DNA from 3 places in the Kitasatospora sp. NPDC003701 genome. Region 3 is predicted to be linked to each of the others. Evidence: riboswitches for the same ligand, from Rfam matches in the RefSeq annotation. Region 3 holds a riboswitch; each other region holds the start of a gene.
The links. Region 3 has a riboswitch for cobalamin ahead of ACWDRR_RS03865 (peptidase). Riboswitches for the same ligand answer to the same signal wherever they lie in the genome.
Positions count from the first base shown of each region.

Region 1: it holds a riboswitch for cobalamin, as region 3 does, so the genes downstream of both, ACWDRR_RS10165 (ribonucleoside-diphosphate reductase subunit alpha) here and ACWDRR_RS03865 (peptidase) in region 3, are expected to answer to the same signal.
Region 2: it holds a riboswitch for cobalamin, as region 3 does, so the genes downstream of both, ACWDRR_RS04480 (HoxN/HupN/NixA family nickel/cobalt transporter) here and ACWDRR_RS03865 (peptidase) in region 3, are expected to answer to the same signal.

Region 1 covers NZ_JBSFNM010000008.1:55,927-62,389, reverse strand. Annotated here, with positions in the region: gene ACWDRR_RS10175 (ferritin-like domain-containing protein) at 1-774, opposite strand, end outside; gene ACWDRR_RS10170 (ribonucleotide-diphosphate reductase subunit beta) at 947-1,942, opposite strand; gene ACWDRR_RS10165 (ribonucleoside-diphosphate reductase subunit alpha) at 1,978-4,383, opposite strand; cobalamin riboswitch at 4,571-4,697, opposite strand; gene ACWDRR_RS10160 (hypothetical protein) at 5,103-6,419, shown strand.
Region 2 covers NZ_JBSFNM010000003.1:189,266-195,728, forward strand. Annotated here, with positions in the region: gene efp (elongation factor P) at 1-373, opposite strand, end outside; gene ACWDRR_RS04465 (M24 family metallopeptidase) at 457-1,563, opposite strand; gene rpmG (50S ribosomal protein L33) at 1,930-2,094, shown strand; gene ACWDRR_RS04475 (type B 50S ribosomal protein L31) at 2,158-2,409, shown strand; gene ACWDRR_RS04480 (HoxN/HupN/NixA family nickel/cobalt transporter) at 2,501-3,673, opposite strand; cobalamin riboswitch at 3,707-3,899, opposite strand; partial or broken gene ACWDRR_RS04485 (ArsR/SmtB family transcription factor) at 3,981-4,322, shown strand; gene ACWDRR_RS04490 (hypothetical protein) at 4,532-6,220, shown strand; gene ACWDRR_RS04495 (hypothetical protein) at 6,350-6,463, opposite strand, start outside.
Region 3 covers NZ_JBSFNM010000003.1:52,741-59,203, reverse strand. Annotated here, with positions in the region: gene ACWDRR_RS03875 (CopD family protein) at 28-1,197, shown strand; gene cobF (precorrin-6A synthase (deacetylating)) at 1,265-2,023, opposite strand; cobalamin riboswitch at 2,186-2,340, shown strand; gene ACWDRR_RS03865 (peptidase) at 2,438-3,520, shown strand; gene ACWDRR_RS03860 (flagellar hook-length control protein FliK) at 3,556-4,035, shown strand; gene ACWDRR_RS03855 (3-hydroxybutyryl-CoA dehydrogenase) at 4,117-4,983, opposite strand; gene aceB (malate synthase A) at 5,009-6,463, opposite strand, start outside.

The DNA.
Region 1 (6,463 bases), on a different contig from region 3:
GTCGGGCAGCGGTACCGGGTCGCCGTTGAAGTCCCAGCGCTTCGTGGTGGGGTCCTGGACGAGCCGGCGGCCCTCGGCGATCTCCTTGAAGGCGTAGTAGTGGGCGAGTTCGCCCTCGCTGCCGGGGAACGGGTTCTCGGGGGAGACGTCGGTGCCCTCGCCCTGGGACTTGATGATCTCGATGGCCCGCAGGACGTCGTCGATGGTGCGCATCGGGACGATGTCGTTGCCGGTGCCGTGGCTGCTGAGCGGGAAACTCACCTGCCGCTGCCCGGTGATCAGGCCCGCGAAGGTCGGGAAGACATTGGCGATCCGCTGGTAGAAGGCACCGATCGACGTCCCGTCGCCCGCGTAGGCGAGCGGGTTCTCGGGCTGCTCGATGGCGGCGAAGAGGGCCGCCGACTCCCTGGTGAGGCCGCCCAGGCGGACGGTGAGCTTCGGGTTCACCCCGCCGGGGAGCGGCCCCGGGTACTTCGGGACGGTGGCCGGGTCGGTGAGCACGACGTGGCCGCCGATGGTGGTGAGCATGTTGCAGACCAGCCCGAAGTGCGACATCTCGTCGAAGACGATCTCGCGGACGGTGTGGCCGACCGGCTCGCTGTCGTCCTCGTCGGTGATCGACCAGAGCGCACTGGCGTACGGCGGGATGGTCGAGAGCTCCAGCATGATCGCGCGCTGCAGCGCGTCCTTGAGCTCCTGCTCGGTCCAGTCCTCCTCCGGCATGCTCATGAGCTGGACGATGGCGTCGCTCCGGTAGTCCAGAACCGTGGTCACGGCGGGCCCCTTTCCGTTCGGCTGTGGCCGGAACGTACTGGGGCCGACGTCGTCCGTGTGCGTGCCGTTCCGCTGCGGCCCGGCCGGTTCATTCGGACGAGCCAACGACGACGCCCCGCCCGGTGCGAACACCGGGCGGGGCGGCGGATGTCGGTCCGGCCTGCGGAGGGGCCTAGAAGTCGTCGTCGAAGGAGACCGAGCCCTCGACGGCGACCTGGTACGCGGAGACCCGGCGCTCGAAGAAGTTGGTCAGCTCCTGGACGTTCTGCAGCTCCATGAACCCGAAGGGGTTGGTGGAGCCGTAGCGGATCGGCAGGCCGAGCCGGGCGAGCCGCTGGTCGGCCACGGCCTGCAGGTACTCGCGCATCGACTCGGTGTTCATGCCCGGCAGGCCCTCGCCGCAGAGGTCACGGGCGAACTGGAGCTCGGCCTCGACGGCCTCCTCCAGCATCTCGGTGACCTGCTGGGCCATCTTGTCGTCGAAGAGGTCGGGCTCCTCCTCGCGGACGGTGTCCACGACCGACATCGCGAAGTCCATGTGCATGGACTCGTCCCGGAACACCCAGTTGGTGCCGGTGGCCAGGCCGTGCAGCAGGCCCCGGCTGCGGAACCAGTACACGTACGCGAAGGCGCCGTAGAAGAACAGGCCCTCGACGCAGGCCGCGAAGCAGATCAGGTTCAGGAGGAACGCGCGGCGGTCGTCCTTGGTCTGCAGCGAGTCGATGTGGTCGACCGCGTTCATGTACTTGAAGCAGAACTGGGCCTTCTGGTGGATGGAGGGGATGTTCTCCACCGCGGCGAAGGCCGCGTTGCGGTCCTCGGGGTCGGGCAGGTAGGTGTCGAGCAGCGTCAGGTAGAACTGGACGTGCACGGCCTCCTCGAACAGCTGCCGGGACAGGTAGAGCCGGGCCTCGGGGGAGTTGATGTGCTTGTAGAGGCTCAGCACCACGTTGTTGGAGACGATCGAGTCACCGGTGGCGAAGAAGGCGACCAGCCGGCCGATCATGTGCCGCTCGCCGTCGCTCAGCTTGGCGAGGTCGGCGACGTCGGAGTGCAGGTCCACCTCCTCGACGGTCCAGGTGTTCTTGATCGCGTCGCGGTAGCGGTCGTAGAACGACGGGTAGCGCATCGGACGCAGGGTCAGCTCGAAGCCGGGGTCGAGCAGCATCTTCTCGCGGCCGGGCTGGTTGTCGGGGGTGGTGCTCACTGGCAGGCCTCGCAGGACTCGGGGTTCTCCAGGGAGCAGGCCAGCGCGGCCTCCTCCTCCGGGCTGAGGGTCGGGGACGGCACCGACACCGGCGCGGCGGCACGGGCGGTGCCCGAGGCGGCCTGGGCGATCCGGGTCGCCGGCCGGGACCGCAGGTAGTAGGTGGTCTTCAGCCCGACCTTCCAGGCGTACGCGTACATCGAGCTGAGCTTGCCGATGGTGGGCGCGGCCATGAAGAGGTTCAGCGACTGGCTCTGGTCGATGTACGGCATGCGGGCGGCGGCCAGGTCGATCAGCGCGCGCTGGGGCAGCTCCCAGGCCGTGCGGTAGAGCGAGCGGACCTCGGCGGGCAGCCAGTTGAGGTCCTGGACGGAGCCGTTGGCGTCGCGCAGCGCGTCCCGGGTCTGCTGGTCCCAGACGCCCAGCTCCTTCAGCTCGCGCACCAGGTACGGGTTGACCTGGAGGAACTCGCCGGAGAGGGTCTCGCGCTTGAACAGGTTGGAGACCTGCGGCTCGATGCACTCGTAGACACCGGCGATCGAGGCGATCGTGGCGGTGGGGGCGATGGCGAGCAGCAGCGAGTTGCGCAGACCGGTCTCGGCGATCCGGGCGCGCAGCGCCTCCCAGCGGCCGGCCCACTGCGGGGCGGCCGAGCCGAAGTGGTCGATGTGCAGCTCGCCGCGGGCGGCGCGGGTCTCGCCGTAGGCCTCGTGGCGGCCCAGCTGCTCGGCCAGGTCGGCGGAGCGCTCGTACGCGGTGAGCATGATGCGCTCGGCGATGAGGGTGGAGAGGGTCTTCGCCTCGGCGGAGTCGAAGTTCAGGCGGAGCTGGAAGAAGACGTCCTGCAGGCCCATCACGCCGAGGCCGACCGGGCGCCAGCGGGAGTTGGAGGCACCGGCCTCGGGGGTCGGGTAGAAGTTGATGTCCACCACGCGGTCGAGGAAGGTGACGGCGGTGCGGACGGTGGCGTCCAGGCGGTCCCAGTCCATCGCGTTCAGCAGGTCGGCGGCGGTGGCACCGGGCGCGACGTGGGCGCCGAGGTTGACCGAGCCGAGGTTGCAGACGGCGGTCTCGGAGTCGTCCGTGACCTCCAGGATCTCGGTGCAGAGGTTGGAGCTGTGCACCGTGCGGCCGGGCAGCGCGGTCTGGTTGGCGGCGCGGTTGGAGGCGTCCTTGAAGGTCATCCAGCCGTTGCCGGTCTGCGCCAGGGTGCGCATCATCCGGGAGTAGAGGGTCTGCGCGGGGATGGTGCGGACGGCCTTGCCGGCCTGCTCGGCCTTCAGGTACGCCTCGTCGAAGTCGGCACCCCAGAGGTCGACCAGCTCGGGCACGTCGGCGGGGGAGAACAGCGACCAGTCGGCGTCGGCGTTGACCCGGCGCATGAACTCGTCCGGGATCCAGTGCGCCAGGTTCAGGTTGTGGGTGCGGCGCGCCTCCTCACCGGTGTTGTCGCGCAGCTCCAGGAACTCCTCGATGTCCGCGTGCCAGGTCTCCAGGTAGACGCAGGCCGCGCCCTTGCGACGGCCGCCCTGGTTGACCGCGGCGACCGAGGAGTCGAGGGTGCGCAGGAACGGGACGATGCCGTTGGACTTGCCGTTGGTGCCCCGGATCAGGCTGCCGCGCGAGCGGATCCGCGAGTAGGACAGGCCGATGCCGCCGGCGTGCTTGGAGAGGCGGGCGATCTGGGCGTACCGGGAGTAGATCGAGTCCAGGTTGTCCAGCGGCGAGTCCAGCAGGTAGCAGCTCGACATCTGCGGGTGCTTGGTGCCGGAGTTGAAGAGGGTCGGCGAGGAGGTCAGGTACTCCAGCCGGCTCATCAGGCCGTACAGCTCGGAGACCTCGCGCACCGACTGCTCGCTGTCGCCGACCGCCAGGCCGCAGGCGACGCGGAGCAGGAACTGCTGCGGGGTCTCGACGACCTTGCGGGTGATCGGGTGGCGCAGCAGGTAGCGGGACTGCACGGTGCGCAGGCCGAAGTACTCGAAGCGGTCGTCGCCCTCGGGGTCGATCAGCGCGTTCAGGGCGGTGGCGTGCTTGCCCACGAAGTCGGCGGTGCCGTCGCCGATCAGGCCCTCGGCGTGGCCGACCGCGATCGAGTCCGAGAAGGTGACCGAGCCCTGGCCGACCGCCTCGTCGACGATCTCCAGCGCCAGCAGGCGCGCGGCCAGCTTCGAGTACTGCGGGTCCTCGGCGATCATCGACGCTGCGGCGTCCACGGCCAGCCCGCGCAGCTCGGCGAAGTCCGAACCGGCGTGGCGGCCGCGCAGCGCGGCGGCGGCGACATGGCCGGGGTCCACCTGGGGGAGGTCGGCGCTGCGGTCGGTCAGCAGCCGGAGCAGCGCGCCACCGGGGTCGGACACCGTCGGGTCGACGGGGGCGGAGCTGGAACCCTGGGCGGGCAGGGTGACTGAGGCAGCGGTGGTCAAGGCGCTCTCTCCTGGCGGCGATCGGCGTCGGTGGCTCGGGGCCGGGCCGTTCGGGGCAGGGGAGCACGGCGCGACGGCCGGACGGCGTCGCGCGACGGTGACATCCCCGGCCCGCCCGCGAGGCCCGGAAGTAGTACTGGTGCGAAAGGCCTCTGCGGGGAGGCCAGGCAGCACGCCATCGGCAGGTATTCGGACTCGCGGGCTCTGTCGGAGCCGCCCGCACACCGCTGCGGGGCAGTCCCGGACTCGCACCGGGTTCCCCTGCGTCGACAGCAGGGTCGAGCATACATCTAGTGGTGTCCGCTCGATGCGACACCACATGTTGTGCGGCATCGCGTGTCGGCATGATGACCGGCGGTACTGGCAAGGGGCCGTTCCCGGGCTGTTCCGGGGCCGTGTCGGGGCTTTCGCGGGCCCCGGCGGCGGGCTGTCGCCGGAGGGCGTCGCGGGGCTGTTCGGGGGCCTTCACGGGCTCCTGCGGCGGTCGTCGCCGGGCACTTCACGTGCGCTGTGACGGTCGTCGCAGGGCGGCCGGGATCCCGACGGGTGTTCGGATTCGGAAACGGAATGGTCACCGGGCGGACCGGCCGTCAGGGGCATGCCCTACGATCTCGGCTCATGAGCGAGCGGAGCGAGCGAATCATCAACACCAGCGGGATTCGCGGAGCGACCGCCGAGTGCAGTGAGGTGGGGGCATGAGCGACGGAACGGGCACGCCCGGGGAGTGGGCCGACCGGCCCGCCCCGCCGGGGCAGCAGCCGTCCCCTCCGGCCGGGCCGGGGGGCGCACAGAACCAGCAGCAGCCGGGCACACCCGGACCGGCACCGCAGGGCCCGCCGCCCGTCGGCGGCGCCGCCGTGCCGCCGGCTCCCGCTCCGTACCCCGGCGCGCCGCAGCCGGTGCCGCCGGCTCCGGGCGGGTTCGGCCCGCCGCCGGCCTCGTACGGGCCGCCGGTGCCCGCCCCGCAGCCGGCCGTCCCGCCGGTGCCCACCGTGCCGCAGCCGCCGCAGCAGGGCCGGCCGCCCGTGCCGCCGCCACCGGCGCACGTCCAGCCGCCCGCGCCGCAGCCGGTCCAGCACCAGTACCCGCCGGTGCAGCCGCAGCCCGTCCAGCCGCAGCCCGTGCAGCCCCAGCCCGTCCAGCCGCAGCCGCCGCAGCACCAGTGGCAGCAGCAGCCCCCGCAGCCCCAGCCCCCGGCGCAGCACGCCGAGCCGGACTGGGCCGCCCTCGCGGACCGCAACGAGGCGGAGGCCAGGCGCAAGGGCCGGACGCGGATCATCGGCGCGGCCGTCGCCCTCCTGGTGGTCGGCGGCCTGGTCGCCGGCGGCCTGCTGTTCATGAACAAGGGCGACGACAAGAAGCCGGTCGCCGAGCCCACCGCCACCGGCACGGCCGCCACCCAGCCGCCGGCGCCCGCGCCCACCGGCAAGGCGTCCCCGACGGCCACCGCGAGCGCCACGCCCGAGGACCCGTCGAAGCCGCTCTGGGAGGCCACCACCGACCCGGCGCCGCAGGACGCGGCGGCGCTGTTCTCCGCGCTCACCGTGACGGTCAACGGCGCCACCTGGAACCGCACCGTGGTCTCGCTCGACTCGCCCTGCTGGGACGGCAACTCCACGGTCGGCGGCCTCGGCAAGATCCTCGGTGACCAGGGCTGCCGCCAGGTGCTCCGGGCCACCTACGTCTCCGGCGACAGCGCGGTGACGGTCGGCGTCGCGGTCTTCGACCACAAGCAGCAGGCCGAGACCGCGGTGAAGAACTACGTCGGCCACCTCAAGGGCGCCGCCGCCCCGGGCTCCCCGGCGTTCTGCACCACCCCGGGCTGCACCAACACCAAGGGCACCCTGGGCCGGTACGGCTTCTTCACCGTCGAGGGCTCCGCCAAGGGCGGCAACACCGCGGACGCCGCCGCCACGGCCGCCGCCGCGGGCTTCGACGACCACGTGAAGAACCAGCTGCTCCAGCGCACCAAGGCGGCGGGCGGCGCACCGGCCGCCACCCCGGCGGGCTGACGGCCCGCCCGAGCCCGCCCGAGCCCGCGGGAGACACGCCCCGG
Region 2 (6,463 bases), 140 kb from region 3:
CGATGTACAGGGGGGCGCCCTCGTACATGGCGACCAGGGCCTCGAAGCCCTCCAGCAGGTACTTCGCGGCGTCGCCGACGACGGCGGGCTCGATCGTGGTCTGGTCGTACGTGTCCGTGTCCATGAACACGAAGTTCTCGCCGTCCTTGTACGAGAACTGCATGCCGCGCTTGTCGACGTTGGCGGTCTCGACCTTGGTGCCGGCGTTGAAGGTCTTGTCGACGACCTTGCCCGTCAGGACCTCCTTGAGCTTGGTGCGCACGAAGGCCGGGCCCTTGCCGGGCTTGACGTGCTGGAACTCGACGACGGACCAGAGCTTGCCGCCCTCCAGCTTGAGAACCATGCCGTTCTTGAGATCGTTCGTGGAAGCCACGGGCGCACTTACTCCTGGATATAGCTGTCAAGGAACCAAGGGGTGCGTCCTGCCGCCTGCGGCCGCCTCCGGGCGGCCGCGGGTCACAGGGCGAGGAGCTCCTTGGTGGTGATGGTGAGCAGCTCGGGCCCGCCCTCTTCGAGGGGGCGCACCACGAGCGTGTCCTCGATCCGGACACCGCCCCGACCCGGGAGGTGAACCCCTGGGCCGACGGTGACCGGCACGCGGCTGTCCAGTTTACCCATGTCCGACGGCCCGAGGCGCGGGGCCTCCCGGATCTCCAGCCCGATGCCGTGCCCGACGGGGTGCGGCGAGCTCTCGGTGTGCCCGGCCGCGTGGAGGATCTCCCGGGCGGCCTGGTCGGGCACGTACTGCTCGACGCCCGGGCCGAGCGCCTCCCGCCCGGCCCGCTGGGCCCGGAACACCAGCCGGTGCAGCTCGACCTGCCAGGGCGCGGGGGCCGCGCCGATCACGAAGGTCCGGGCGGTGGAGACGCCGTACCCGCGGTACTGGGCGCCGAGGACGACGGTGAGGAAGTCGCCCTCCTCGACCCTCCGGTCGGTGGGCTGGTGGGCCTGCTGGCCGGAGTGGCTGCCGGTGCCGACCGAGACCGGGAACGCCGCCCGGTCCGCACCGTGGTCGATCATCCGGCGCTCCAGCTCCATCGCCAGGTGCCGCTCGGTGCGGCCGACCAGGATCGACTCCAGCAGTTCGCCGAGCGCCTGGTCGGCGATCTCGGCCGCGATCCGCAGGTCGGCGATCTCGTGCTCGTCCTTGACCACCCGCAGCCGTTCGACCGCCCGGCCGAGGTCGCCCAGCCGGACGCCCTCCGCCAGGCCCGCCACCGCCCGGTGCCGGGTGACGGTCAGGTCGTGCTCCTCCACCGCCAGGTCGGCCACCTGCAGCCGGGCCGCGGCCGCGGCGGCCGCCAGCGCGGTGTCCGCCCCCGCCGCCACCGGTACCCGGGTGACGTCCTCGGCGATCAGGTGCTCACCGGTGTCGTCCGGCGGCAGGTCGTCCGGCAGCGCCAGCAGCACCTGCTCCCGGGTGAGCAGCAGCGTCGCGCCGCACGGCGGGCACCCGGTCAGGTACCGCACGTTCGCCGCCCGGGTGATCAGCGCCGCATCGGCCCCGGCCGCACTGCAATGCTCCCTCAGACGCTCCCGCCGGCCCGCGTACGCATCAGACATGCGTCGAGCCTACGGAGCCGCACCACGATCCGCCCGCCGAGCGGATCCGACCGGGCACCGGGCGGGCGGGGCCCGGGCGGTGACGCGCCCGGCGCCGCTCGGATGCGACCGGTGCCGGGCGGGTGCGCCGGGCGGACGGGCAGATGTGCCGGGCGGACGGTCGGAGCCGGCGGCGCAGCGCGAGCCCCGGCGCGTGCGCGGTCGCGCGCGACTTACGGCCCGCGGCCGGTGGCCCGCGGCCACCCGGGAATGGGCGGGGGCGGGGCCGCGTTACACCTCACGAAAACGACTTCCATTTCGGTGTGCGGCTTTCGGCCGGGCACCCGGCCGGCTCCCGCCGAGCCGCCCCTTCCAGGAGGAGGACTCATGGCCCGCAGCGAACTGCGCCCCGTCGTCAAGCTCAGGTCCACGGCCGCCACGGGCTTCACCTACGTGACCCGCAAGAACCGCCGCAACGACCCGGACCGGCTGGTGCTGCGCAAGTACGACCCGGCCGCGCGCCGGCACGTCGACTTCCGCGAGGAGCGCTGACCCCGCCGCCGCACCGAGCCCCGCCCCGTCCCTCTCCCCCTCGACCCGAGAGGAGCCCCGCTGATGAAGCCCGGCATCCACCCCGTCTACCGCCCGGTCGTCTTCCGCGACAAGGTCGGCGGCCTGACGTTCCTGACCCGCTCGACCCTGGTCCCCGGCCGGACGACCGAGTGGCAGGACGGCACCACCCACCCGGTGGTCGACGTCGAGATCTCCTCGGCCAGCCACCCCTTCTACACCGGCCAGTCCCGCGTCATGGACACCGCCGGCCGCGTCGAGCGCTTCCACCGGCGCTACGGCACGCAGCACAGCTGAGCCCGCCGGACACGGGGAGCGGCGCCCACCCGATCGGATCGGGTGGGCGCCGCTCCGTGAGCGCGACCGGGCGCGGCCGGGCGCGGCCCGGCTACTTCGCGATCTCGGCGGAGTCCTCGGTCCCGGCCGCCCCCTGGGCGGGCACCCCGCCGGCGGCCTTCACCGACTGCGGGCTCCAACGCCGCTCGACGCCGGCCAGCCGCCAGTAGGCGATCGCCGCCGCCCAGACCACCACGAACAGGCCGACGATCACGTAGCCGACGTTGTCCAGCGAGAGGTCGGCGATCCAGCCGCTCACCGGGTCGGTGAGGTCCAGCTTCTCGTGCAGCACGCCGACCAGCTCGATGGTGCCGATGATGAACGCCACCGCGATCGACAGCCCGGTGATCGTCAGGTTGTAGTACACCTTGCGCACCGGGTTGGAGAACGCCCACTGGTAGGCGAAGTTCATGAACGTCCCGTCCAGCGTGTCGAACAGGCTCATCCCCGCCGCGAACAGCAGCGGCAGGCAGACGATCGCGTACCAGGGCAGCCCGGAGGCCGCGCCGGAGCCGGCCATCACCATCAGCGTGACCTCGGTCGCGGTGTCGAAGCCGAGGCCGAGCACCATGCCCACCGGGAACATCTGGCCGGGCCGGGTGATCGAGCGCGTCGCCCGGTTGAGCACCCGGGCGAGCAGACCGCGCGCGTTGAGGTGCTCCTCCAGCTCCGCCTCGTCGAACCGCCCCGCCCGCATCGACCGGAAGACCTTCAGGATGCCGAACAGGGCGGCCAGGTTGAGCGCGCCGATCAGGTAGAGGAAGGCGCCGGAGGCCGAGGTGCCGACCACGCCCAGCCACTGGTGGGTGGGGGAGTCGTCGTCCATCAGCGTGTTGGCCAGCTGCGCGCCGCCCGCCACCAGGGCGGCCATGAGGACCACCATCGACGAGTGCCCGAGGGCGAACCAGAAGCCCACCGAGACGGGCCGCTTGCCGTCCGCCATCAGCTTGCGGGTGGTGTTGTCGATGACCGCGATGTGGTCGGCGTCGAAGGCGTGCCGCATGCCGAGGGTGTACGCGGTGATGCCCAGGCCCACCCCGAAGACCTGCGTACCGACCGCGTAGCCCTCGGGTGCGACCAGGAAGACGAGCGTCCCGAACGCCACCACGTGCATGGCCAGGATCACCCCCATCAGCCCGGCCGTGCGGATGGTGTCCTCGCGCTTCCAGCGGAAGGTGGGCAAGGCGGAGGGCGCCGCGGGGGCGGCGGTTTCGGGCAGGGTCATTCGGGGATCACGCTCCAGCACCTCGTGGAAAGTCGTTCGTGAGATGCCGTGGCCGGTCTCCTGGCTTACGGGGCTTCCGCACCCGCCTTCCCGGGCGCGCGGGGCACCCAGTGGCGTCGTGGGCACGGACGACTCCCCCGATCACAGTGGCGAGGGCCGCTCCGGACTCCGGGCTCCTGAGAGCCCGTCACCGGTCTTCCCGAGCACCACGGCGGGCAACACCGTAGGTGCCCCCGCCGCACCCTTGCAAGGCTGCGCACCTGCGCAGGTGTCCGGAATCACAGGCCCGGGCTGCGAGAATGTCCGCATGCATCTCGTACCGGCCGACCGCGCGGGCCACCGCACCATCGACGGACACCGGGTCTGCGAGGCCATCGCCGCGATCGGCGACCCCGGGCACGTCCGGTCCTGGGCCGAGCGGTTCTCACTGCTCGCCGACCCCGGCCGGCTCGCCCTGCTGCTCGCCCTGCACCGGGCCGGCCCGCTCGCCGTCACCGACCTGGCGGTCGCCACCGGCATGCGCGACCCGGCCGTCTCCCAGGCGCTGCGACTGCTGCGCACGGCGGGTGTGGTCACCGGCGACAAGGACGGACGGGTGGTGCGCTACCGGCTGCTGGACGAGGCGATGCGCCCCCTGCTCGATGCGTGCGCCGCCGCCGAGCACCACGAGCCGGCCGAGGCGCCCGAACACCGCGAGCGCGGACACCGCGAGCCCACCGCGGCGGCCGACCCGCACGAGCCCGGACACCACGAGCCGGGACATCACGACCCCGGGCGCCACCGGCCCACCGCCGCGGCCGGCTGACCCGCCGTCCGGTCAACCGCCCCGGTCCGGGCCCGGGTGAGTACGATCTTCGTGTGCTGATCCGCCGCAGGCCCCGGGCCCGGACCTGGCCCGACGACGACCGCTGGAACACCCGGCCGGTCGAGGCACGCGTCCTGGCGGTCGTCCGCACCCTCACCTCCGCCACCCGCGTGCTCGACGTGCTCAGCCTGCTCCGCGACCGCGACGGCATCCGCTTCTACCTCACCGTCAACCCCGGCTCGGCCTTCACCGCCGGGCTCGACGCCTTCCTGCACGGCCTGCCCGGATTCACCGTCCTGGACTGGCCGGAGGCCACCCGCCACCGCTTCGACCTCGCCGTCGCCTGCGCCGTCCACTCCTCGATGGGCCGGCTGGACGCCCCGCTGATCGTCCTGCCGCACGGCGCCGGCTACAACCGCCTGGTGCGCCAGTCCACCGGGGACACCGTCACCGCCGCCGGCCTCTCCCGGCGTGAACTGACCTACCGCGGGCAGGTGTTCGTCGACGTCCTCGGCCTCTCCCACGAGGAGCAGCTGGACCGGCTGCGGATCTCCTGCCCCGAGGCGCTGCCGCACGCGCGGGTGGTCGGCGACCCGTGCTTCGACCGGATGCTGGGCAGCCTCGCCGCCCGGGACGCCTACCGCGCCGCCCTCGGCGCGGTGGACGGCCGCCGGCTCGTGGTGGTCAACTCCACCTGGAGCGAGCACTCGCTGTTCGGCCGCCACCCCCGGCTGCCGCTGCGCCTGGTCGGCCAACTCCCCGCCGACGAGTACGCGGTGGCCGTCGTCCTGCACCCCAACATCTGGGCCCGGCACGACCCGCAGGCGCTGCTCGCCGCCGCCGAACGCTCCGGGCTCCGGCTCGTCCCGCCGCACCAGGGCTGGCAGGCCGCCCTGGTCGCCGCCGACTGCCTGATCGGCGACCACGGCTCGGTCTCCTTCTACGGCGCCGCCCTGGAACGCCACACCCTGCTGGTCGCCACCGGCGCCGACGAACTCGACCCGCACTCCCCCGGCTACGCCTTCGGCCAGAGCGCCCCGCCGCTCGATCCCGACGGCGACCTGCTCGCCCAGCTCGAACAGGCCGTGGCGCAGCACGATCCGGCGGCGCTGCGCCCGGTCACCGACCGCTCGCTCGGCCGGCGCGGCCGGTCGGCCCGGCTGCTGCGCCCGCTGCTCTACTCCTACCTGCCCCGCCTGGACGAACCGGCCGACGAACCCCGCCTGCCGCCCTACCCCGAACCGCGACCGCTGCCGGGGAGCACCCGCGGCCCGTCGGCGTACGACGTGACGGGGACGGTCTCGGGCACCGAGGTCTGCCTGCGGCGCTACCCCGTCGGGCCGGACCACGGGCCCGCCCGCGGGATCTACGCCGTCCGCGCCGACGAAGGGCGGCTCGAACTGCGCGACGTCGCCGAGGTGCTGGCCCGTACCGAGGTCCGGGCCGAACTGCCCGCCGAACGCTGGCTGGCCGACGCCTTCCGCTCCCCGGGGCTCGGCCTGGCGGTGGCCGCCCTCGGCACGAGCCGCCACCTGCTGCGCCTGCCCGCGGGCCTGCTGCTGGAGGCACACGCCGAGCGGCCGTGGGGGGCGCCGAAGCCGCTGCTCGACCCGCTGCTGCTCGGCGCGGCCGTGGCCCTCTGGCTCCAGCAGGGCGGCGACCCGCAGGCGCTGCCGCGGATCGGGCTCACCATCCGCACGGGCGGGCGCCGCGTCCCGGTCACCTTCACCACCCGGCCGTAGCCGCCCGCACCGCGCGCGCCACCCGGCCGTCGCACCCAGGGCGCCTTTGCAAAGCCCCGCCGGGTCCGACGCGACTTTGCAAACACGCCCTACGCCCCGCCGGGTCCGACCCGACTTTGCAAACACGCCCTACGCCCCGCCGGCACCCGGCGGCCCGCCGAGGACGCCCGCCCGCTCGCGCAGCTCCCGCAGCCGGGCCCGGGCGCCGGCGGCCAGCTCCACGTCGCCGAGCTCGTCCGCCAG
Region 3 (6,463 bases):
CCGCCGAAATGAGGTTAGCCTAACCTCATGAATCACGCCCTGCTGGCCGCGACCACGGCCGGATACACCATGCCCCAGGCCTGGCGGATCCTCACCAAGACCGGCTACTTCCTCGGCCTCAGCGGCGCCATCGGCGCCACCGTCACCTACGCGACCAGCGTCCGCCCCGCGCTGCGCGCCGCGGAAACCGGCGGCCAGGACGCCGAGGTGCTGCGAAGAAGATCGGCGACCTACCTCGCCTGGACGGGGGTGGTGCTGCTGATCGCCGGTTACTTCCAGCTCGCCGCCCGCCTCGCCCGCGCCGGCAAGGGCATGCCGTTCGGCGACGCCCTCGCCCCCGGACGCCTCTGGGACTACCTCCAGGCCCCGGCGGCCAAGGGCGCCTGGATCGCCCAGGGCACCGTCTACCTGGTCCAGAACGCCGTCCTGGCCGTGACGGCCGCCGTCCTGGTCGCCCTGTTCGTGCCGGCCGTCCGCCGGCACACGGACGCCGTCGCCCTCACCGCGCTGCCGCTCGCCCTCGCCGTCACCCTGATCGCGGCCGTCCCCGCCACCAAGCCCGCCGACCTGGACAAGTGGCTGGACCTCGCCTTCGACCAGACCCACATCGTCGCGGGCACCGTCTGGCTCGGCGGCCTCGCGCTCCTGGTCGCCCTCGCCGGCAGCCGCGGCCGCCTCGGCGAGGGGGCCGGTCTGCTCTGGGCCGGGATCTGGCGCCGCTTCGGCCTGGTCGCCATGATCTGCGTCGGCGCGGTCACCGTCTCGGGCCTCTGGCTCAGCTGGAAGCACGTCGGTGCGATCTCCCAGCTGTGGACCACCGGCTACGGCATCGCCCTGCTCGTCAAGATCCTCCTGGTCGCCGGTCTCGTCACCGCGGGCGCCTTCAACCAGTTCTGGCTGATGCCCCGCATCGCCCGGGCCCGCCGGGCCGACGACACCTCCTCGCTCCTCCACCTCACCCTGCGGCACTTCCCCAAGGTGGTCTGGGGCGAGGTCGCCCTCGGTCTCGCCGTCCTGGTGGTCGTGCCCTTCATCGCCGGCTCCGCGCGCACCGAGGCCGGCAGCGCCAAGGCCGTCTCCTCCGGCAGCGTCTTCGCCGCCGGCGCGGCCCTGGTCATCGCGCTGGCCGTCTCCTTCTACGCCACGGCCAAGGCCGCCGACGCCCTGTCCCGCCGCCCGGAGGCCGCCACCGCCTGAACACCCGTGCCGCGCCGGGCGGGCAGCGAGGCCGGTGCGCCCCCGGGCCGGGGCGCACCGGGGGCCGTCAGCCCTCCGAGCGGCGGAGCAGGTAGGTGTCCATGATCCAGCCCTTGCGTGCGCGGGCCTCCTCGCGCAGTTCGCGGATCCGGGGGGCGGTCTCCGCGAGCGGGCCGGCGGCGAGGATCTCGTCCGGGGTGCCGAGGTAGGCGCCGTAGAAGATCTCCAGGCCCTCGGGGTCGATCCCGGTGAACGCGGCCCGGCCGTCCAGCATCACCACCACGTCGTCCACGTCCTCGGGGAAGCCCTCGGCGAGGCGGCGGCCGGTGGTGATCTGCACCGGGCGGCCGACCCGGGTCAGGGTGGTGCGGTGCCGGGCGGCGAGCGCCGAGACGCTGCTGATGCCCGGGACCACCTCGTACCCGAACGCGACGCGGCCGCGGGCCAGCGCCTCGTCGACGACGGCGATGACGCTGTCGTAGAGGCTCGGGTCGCCCCAGACCAGGAACGCGCCGGTCTCCTCCGGGCCGAGGTGTTCGGTGACCAGCCGCTCGACCAGGTCGGCCCGCCGGCTGCGCCAGTCGTCCACGGCCGCGCTGTACGCCGGGGTGGTGCGGTCCCGCTCCGCGTCCGGGACCTCGACCACGCGGTGGCCGGGCCGGCCGTGCTCGGTCAGCATCTGCCGGCGCAGCCGGATCAGGTCCTGCCGTTCCTCGTTCTTGTCGAGGATGAAGAAGACGTCGGTGCGGGCGATGGCCTTGGCCGCCTGCAGGGTGAGGTGGTCGGGATCGCCCGCGCCGATGCCGATGAGGAAGATGTGCTGCATGCCAGTGATTGTGCCGCCCGCCCGCGGTGACCGTGCTCAGGCGGCCGGTCCGTCCGGGCGCACGAGCCGCCCGGACGGGACCCGGCACGGCCCTGCCGGGCGGGCGACGGGTCGGTCGCCGACGACCGGTCCGCGAGCGCTGTGATGTCACGCACGGACCCTTGACCCGGCCTTTTCGCCGTCGCCATGATGAGCCGTCATGTTCTGACTCCGCCGTCGGGGGAAGTCCGGTTCGAATCCGGCGCTGACCCGCAACGGTAGGCCGCCGACGGCTGTCGGCGGCGAGCCCGAGTACCCGGCGGCGGAGAGGTGTCCACTCCTCCCGTCGTGGTCTGCGGGCCGGAGCTCCGAGGGTCGGCCGGCGCGGTGCCGAGGCTCTCCGGGCCCCTGCGTCCAGGCCCGGAAAGGCCTCCCGTGCCCGTGCTCCGCCGCTCCCTCGGCCTGCTCGCGATACCCGCGCTCGCCCTCGCCACCGTGCTCCCGGCGGCCGCCGCCCAGGCCGCGCCGGCCCCGGCCACCGCCGCCCCGGCACAGGACGCCGGCACCCACCGCCCGGACGCCGCCGCGGCCGGCTGGCTGGCCCGCCAGCTCGTCGACGGGGACCACTTCGAGTCGGTCTTCGACGGCACCGCCTACCCCGACCAGGGGCTGACCATCGACGCCGTGCTGGCCTTCGCCGCCTCCCGCAGCTCCGACCAGGCCGCCGCCCGGGCCACCGCCTGGCTGGCGAGGCCCGAGGTCATCGGCGGCTACCTCGGTGACGGCTCGACCGAGGCGTACGCCGGGGCGACGGCCAAGCTGCTGCTCGCCGTCGAGGTCCGCGGCGGCGACCCGGCCGCCTTCGGCGGCGTCGACCTGCCGGCCCGGCTCCGCTCGCTGCAGAGCCCGAGCGGCCGGTTCTCCGACCGGTCGCAGTGGGGGGACTACAGCAACGCGTTCGGGCAGTCGCTGGCCCTGATCGCGCTCCACCGCGCCCCCGGCGGCGCCCCGGCCGCCGCCGTCGACTTCCTCGCCGGCAGCCAGTGCGCGGACGGCGGCTTCCCGGTCTCCTTCGGCCAGGCCACCTGCACCAGCGACCCCGACGCCACCGCGCTCGCCGCCCAGGCCCTGGCCGCGACCGGCCGCACCGCCAAGGCGAACGCCGGGCTCGGCTGGCTGACCGCCCACCAGAACGCCGACGGCGGCTTCGCGGCCGCCGGGGCGACGGCCTCCAACGCCAACACCACCGGCCTCGCCACCCAGGCGCTGTTCTCCGGCGGCCGCCTCGTCGCCGGCCTCAAGGGCTGGAGCAGCCTGGTCAAGCTCCAGCAGGGCTGCGCGGCCGCTCCGGCCGTGCGCGGGGCGGTCGCCTACGACGCGTCCGGCTTCAACCCGGCCAACGGCGCCCGGGCCACCGCGCAGGCCGTCCTCGGCCTGGCCGGCACTCCGCTGGCCACCCTCTCCGCCGCCGGCGCGCGTCCGGCCGCGCCCACCGCGGCCTGCCCGGCCGCGCACTGAACGCCGAACGCACCGACACCCCCAGGAGCACCCCGATGACCGACACCCTCGCCCCGGCGCGGCCGGCCCGCCGCACCCTCGGCTCGATCGCCGCCGCCGCGGCCCTCACCGCCGGCCTGCTCGGCGCCTCCGCCGTGCAGGCCCCGCAGGCGCAGGCGGCCGCCTGCACCGGCACCACCGGCGTCACCGTCGTGGTCGACTTCACCGCCGTCGGCGGCGGCATCCAGACCGGCTGCGCCCCCGGCGACCCGGCCAGCGGGCTCGCCGCGCTGACCGGCGCCGGATTCTCGTACGCCTTCCACCCGCGGTTCCCCGGCTTCGTCTGCAAGATCAACGCCCTGCCGGCGACCTGCACCAACCCGACCGGCAGCGCCTACTGGTCGTACTGGCACGCCCAGCACGGCGGCCCGTGGTCGTACAGCAACCTGGGTGCGGGCAGCTACGACCCGGCGCCGGGCGAGGTCGAGGGCTGGTCCTTCGGCGCGGGCGCCCAGCCGGGCATCACCGCGCCCTGACCGCGCCTGACCACGCCCTGACCGCCCCCGAGCACGCCGGTGCCCCGGTCCTCCGCGACGGAGACCGGGGCACCGGCGCGCTCAGGCCGCCCGGTGCGGGTAGAAGCCGCGGCCGGCCTTGCGGCCGAGCAGCCCGGCCTCGACCATCCGGGCCAGCAGCGGCGGCGGCGCGTACAGCGGCTCCTTGTACTCGTCGTACAGCGACTGCGCGATGGCCTGGACGGTGTCCAGCCCGATCAGGTCGGCGAGTTCGAGCGGGCCCATCGGGTGGGCGCAGCCGTGGACCATGCCGGCGTCGATGTCCTGCGCGGTGGCGTGGCCGGCCTCGGCCATCCGGATCGCGGACAGCAGGTACGGCACGAGCAGGGCGTTGACCACGAAGCCGGCCCGGTCCCGGGAGCGCACCACGTGCTTGCCGAGGACGTCCGCGGCGAAGCCCTCCACCCGGTTGAGCACGGTCGGGTCGGTGTGCAGCGAGGCGACCACCTCGACCAGCGGCATGACCGGCGCGGGGTTGAAGAAGTGCAGGCCGAGGACGTGCGAGGCGCGGCCGGTGGCGATGCCGAGCCGGGTGACGGGGATGGCGGAGGTGTTGGTGGCGAGCACGGCCTGCTCGTCGGCGAGCACCTTGTCCAGGGTCTCCAGCACCCGCGTCTTCACCGCCTCGTCCTCCACCACGGCCTCGACGACCAGCTGACGGTCGGCCAGGGCCTCCAGGTCGTCGGCGAACAGCAGGTGGGCCCAGGCGTCCTCGCGCCCGCCCTGGCTGAGCCGGCCGCGGTCGACCGCGCGGTGCAGGGAGCGGTCGATCCGGGCGCGGGCCGCGCGCAGTGCGTCCGACCCCCGCTCGCAGACCACGGTGTCCAGGCCGGCGCGGGCGAAGACCTCGGCGATGCCGGAGCCCATCTGCCCGGCACCGACCACGGCCACCCGTCGGATCTCGTTCATGGCGCTGTCTCCTTGCTGGGGCGGCTCAGGCCGCGGTGCGGACGCGGACCAGGTGGCGGGCGTAGGCCTCGGTGGTGAGGAAGGCGGGGAGGTCAGCGCCGAGGGCGGTCTCCTCCAGGATCCGCACCGCGTCGTCGACCAGGGCGGGGTCGGCGCCCTCGGCGAGCAGCGCGGCCCGCTCGCCGTCGATCAGCCGCCGCACCATGTCCGGCGTGGCGAGCGAGCCGCCGGTGAGCCGGGAGCAGTGGTGCTGCCACTGCCACAGCTGGCAGCGGGCGATCTCGGCGGTGGCCACGTCCTCCATCAGGCCGAAGACGGCGACGGCGCCCGTGCCGCCGAGCCAGGCGGTCAGGTAGCGCAGGGCCACCGCCACGTTGGAGCGCACGCCCTGTTCGGTGGGCAGGCCGACGGACAGCCGCTGGACGGCGAGCAGGTCGACGGCGGTGACCTCGACGTCCTCGCGGCCGCGGTCGAGCTGGTGCGGCCGCTCGCCCAGCACGGCGTCGAAGACGGCCCGGCAGGTGGCGACCAGGCCGGGGTGGGCGACCCAGGAGCCGTCGAAGCCGTCGCCGGCCTCGCGCTCCTTGTCGAGCCGGACCCTGGTGAGCGCGGCCTCGTTGGCGGCCGGGTCCTTGCTGGGGACGGCGGCGGCCATGCCGCCGATCGCGTGGGCGCCGCGGCGGTGGCAGGTGCGGACCAGCAGATCGGTGTAGGCGCGCATGAAGGGCTGCGTCATGGTGACCTGGGCGCGGTCGGGCAGCACGAAGCGGGGGCCCTGGTCGGCGAAGTTCTTGATCAGGCTGAACAGGTAGTCCCAGCGGCCGGCGTTGAGACCGGCGGCGTGCTCGCGCAGCTCGTACAGGATCTCGTCCATCTCGAAGGCGGCGGTGATCGTCTCGATCAGCACGGTGGCCCGGACGGTGCCGTGCGGGATGCCCAACTCGGCCTGGGCGAAGGTGAAGACGTCGTTCCAGAGGCGGGCCTCCAGGTGGTTCTCCAGCTTGGGGAGGTAGAAGTACGGGCCGCTGCCGCGCTCGATCTGCCGCCTGCCGCAGTGGAAGAGGTAGAGGCCGAAGTCGACCAGGGCGCCGGCGACCGGGTGGCCGTCGACCAGCAGGTGGGCCTCGTCGAGGTGCCAGCCGCGCGGGCGGACCACGATGGTGGCGGGCGTGTCGCCGATCCGGTAGCGCTTCCCCTCCGGGGTGGTGTCGTCGATCCGGCGCTCGATCGCGTCGAGCAGGTTGAGCTGCCCGGAGACGAGGTTGTGCCAGGTGGGGGAGGTGGCGTCCTCGAAGTCCGCCAGCCACACCTTCGCCCCGGAGTTCAACGCGTTGACGGTCATCCGGCGCTCGGGCGGGCCGGTGATCTCCACCCGGCGGTCGGCCAGGCCGGGCGCGGTCGGCGCGACCCGCCAGCCGAGGTCCTCGCGGACGGCGCGGGTCTGCGGCAGGAAGTCGAGGGTGCCGGTGGCGGCGAGTTC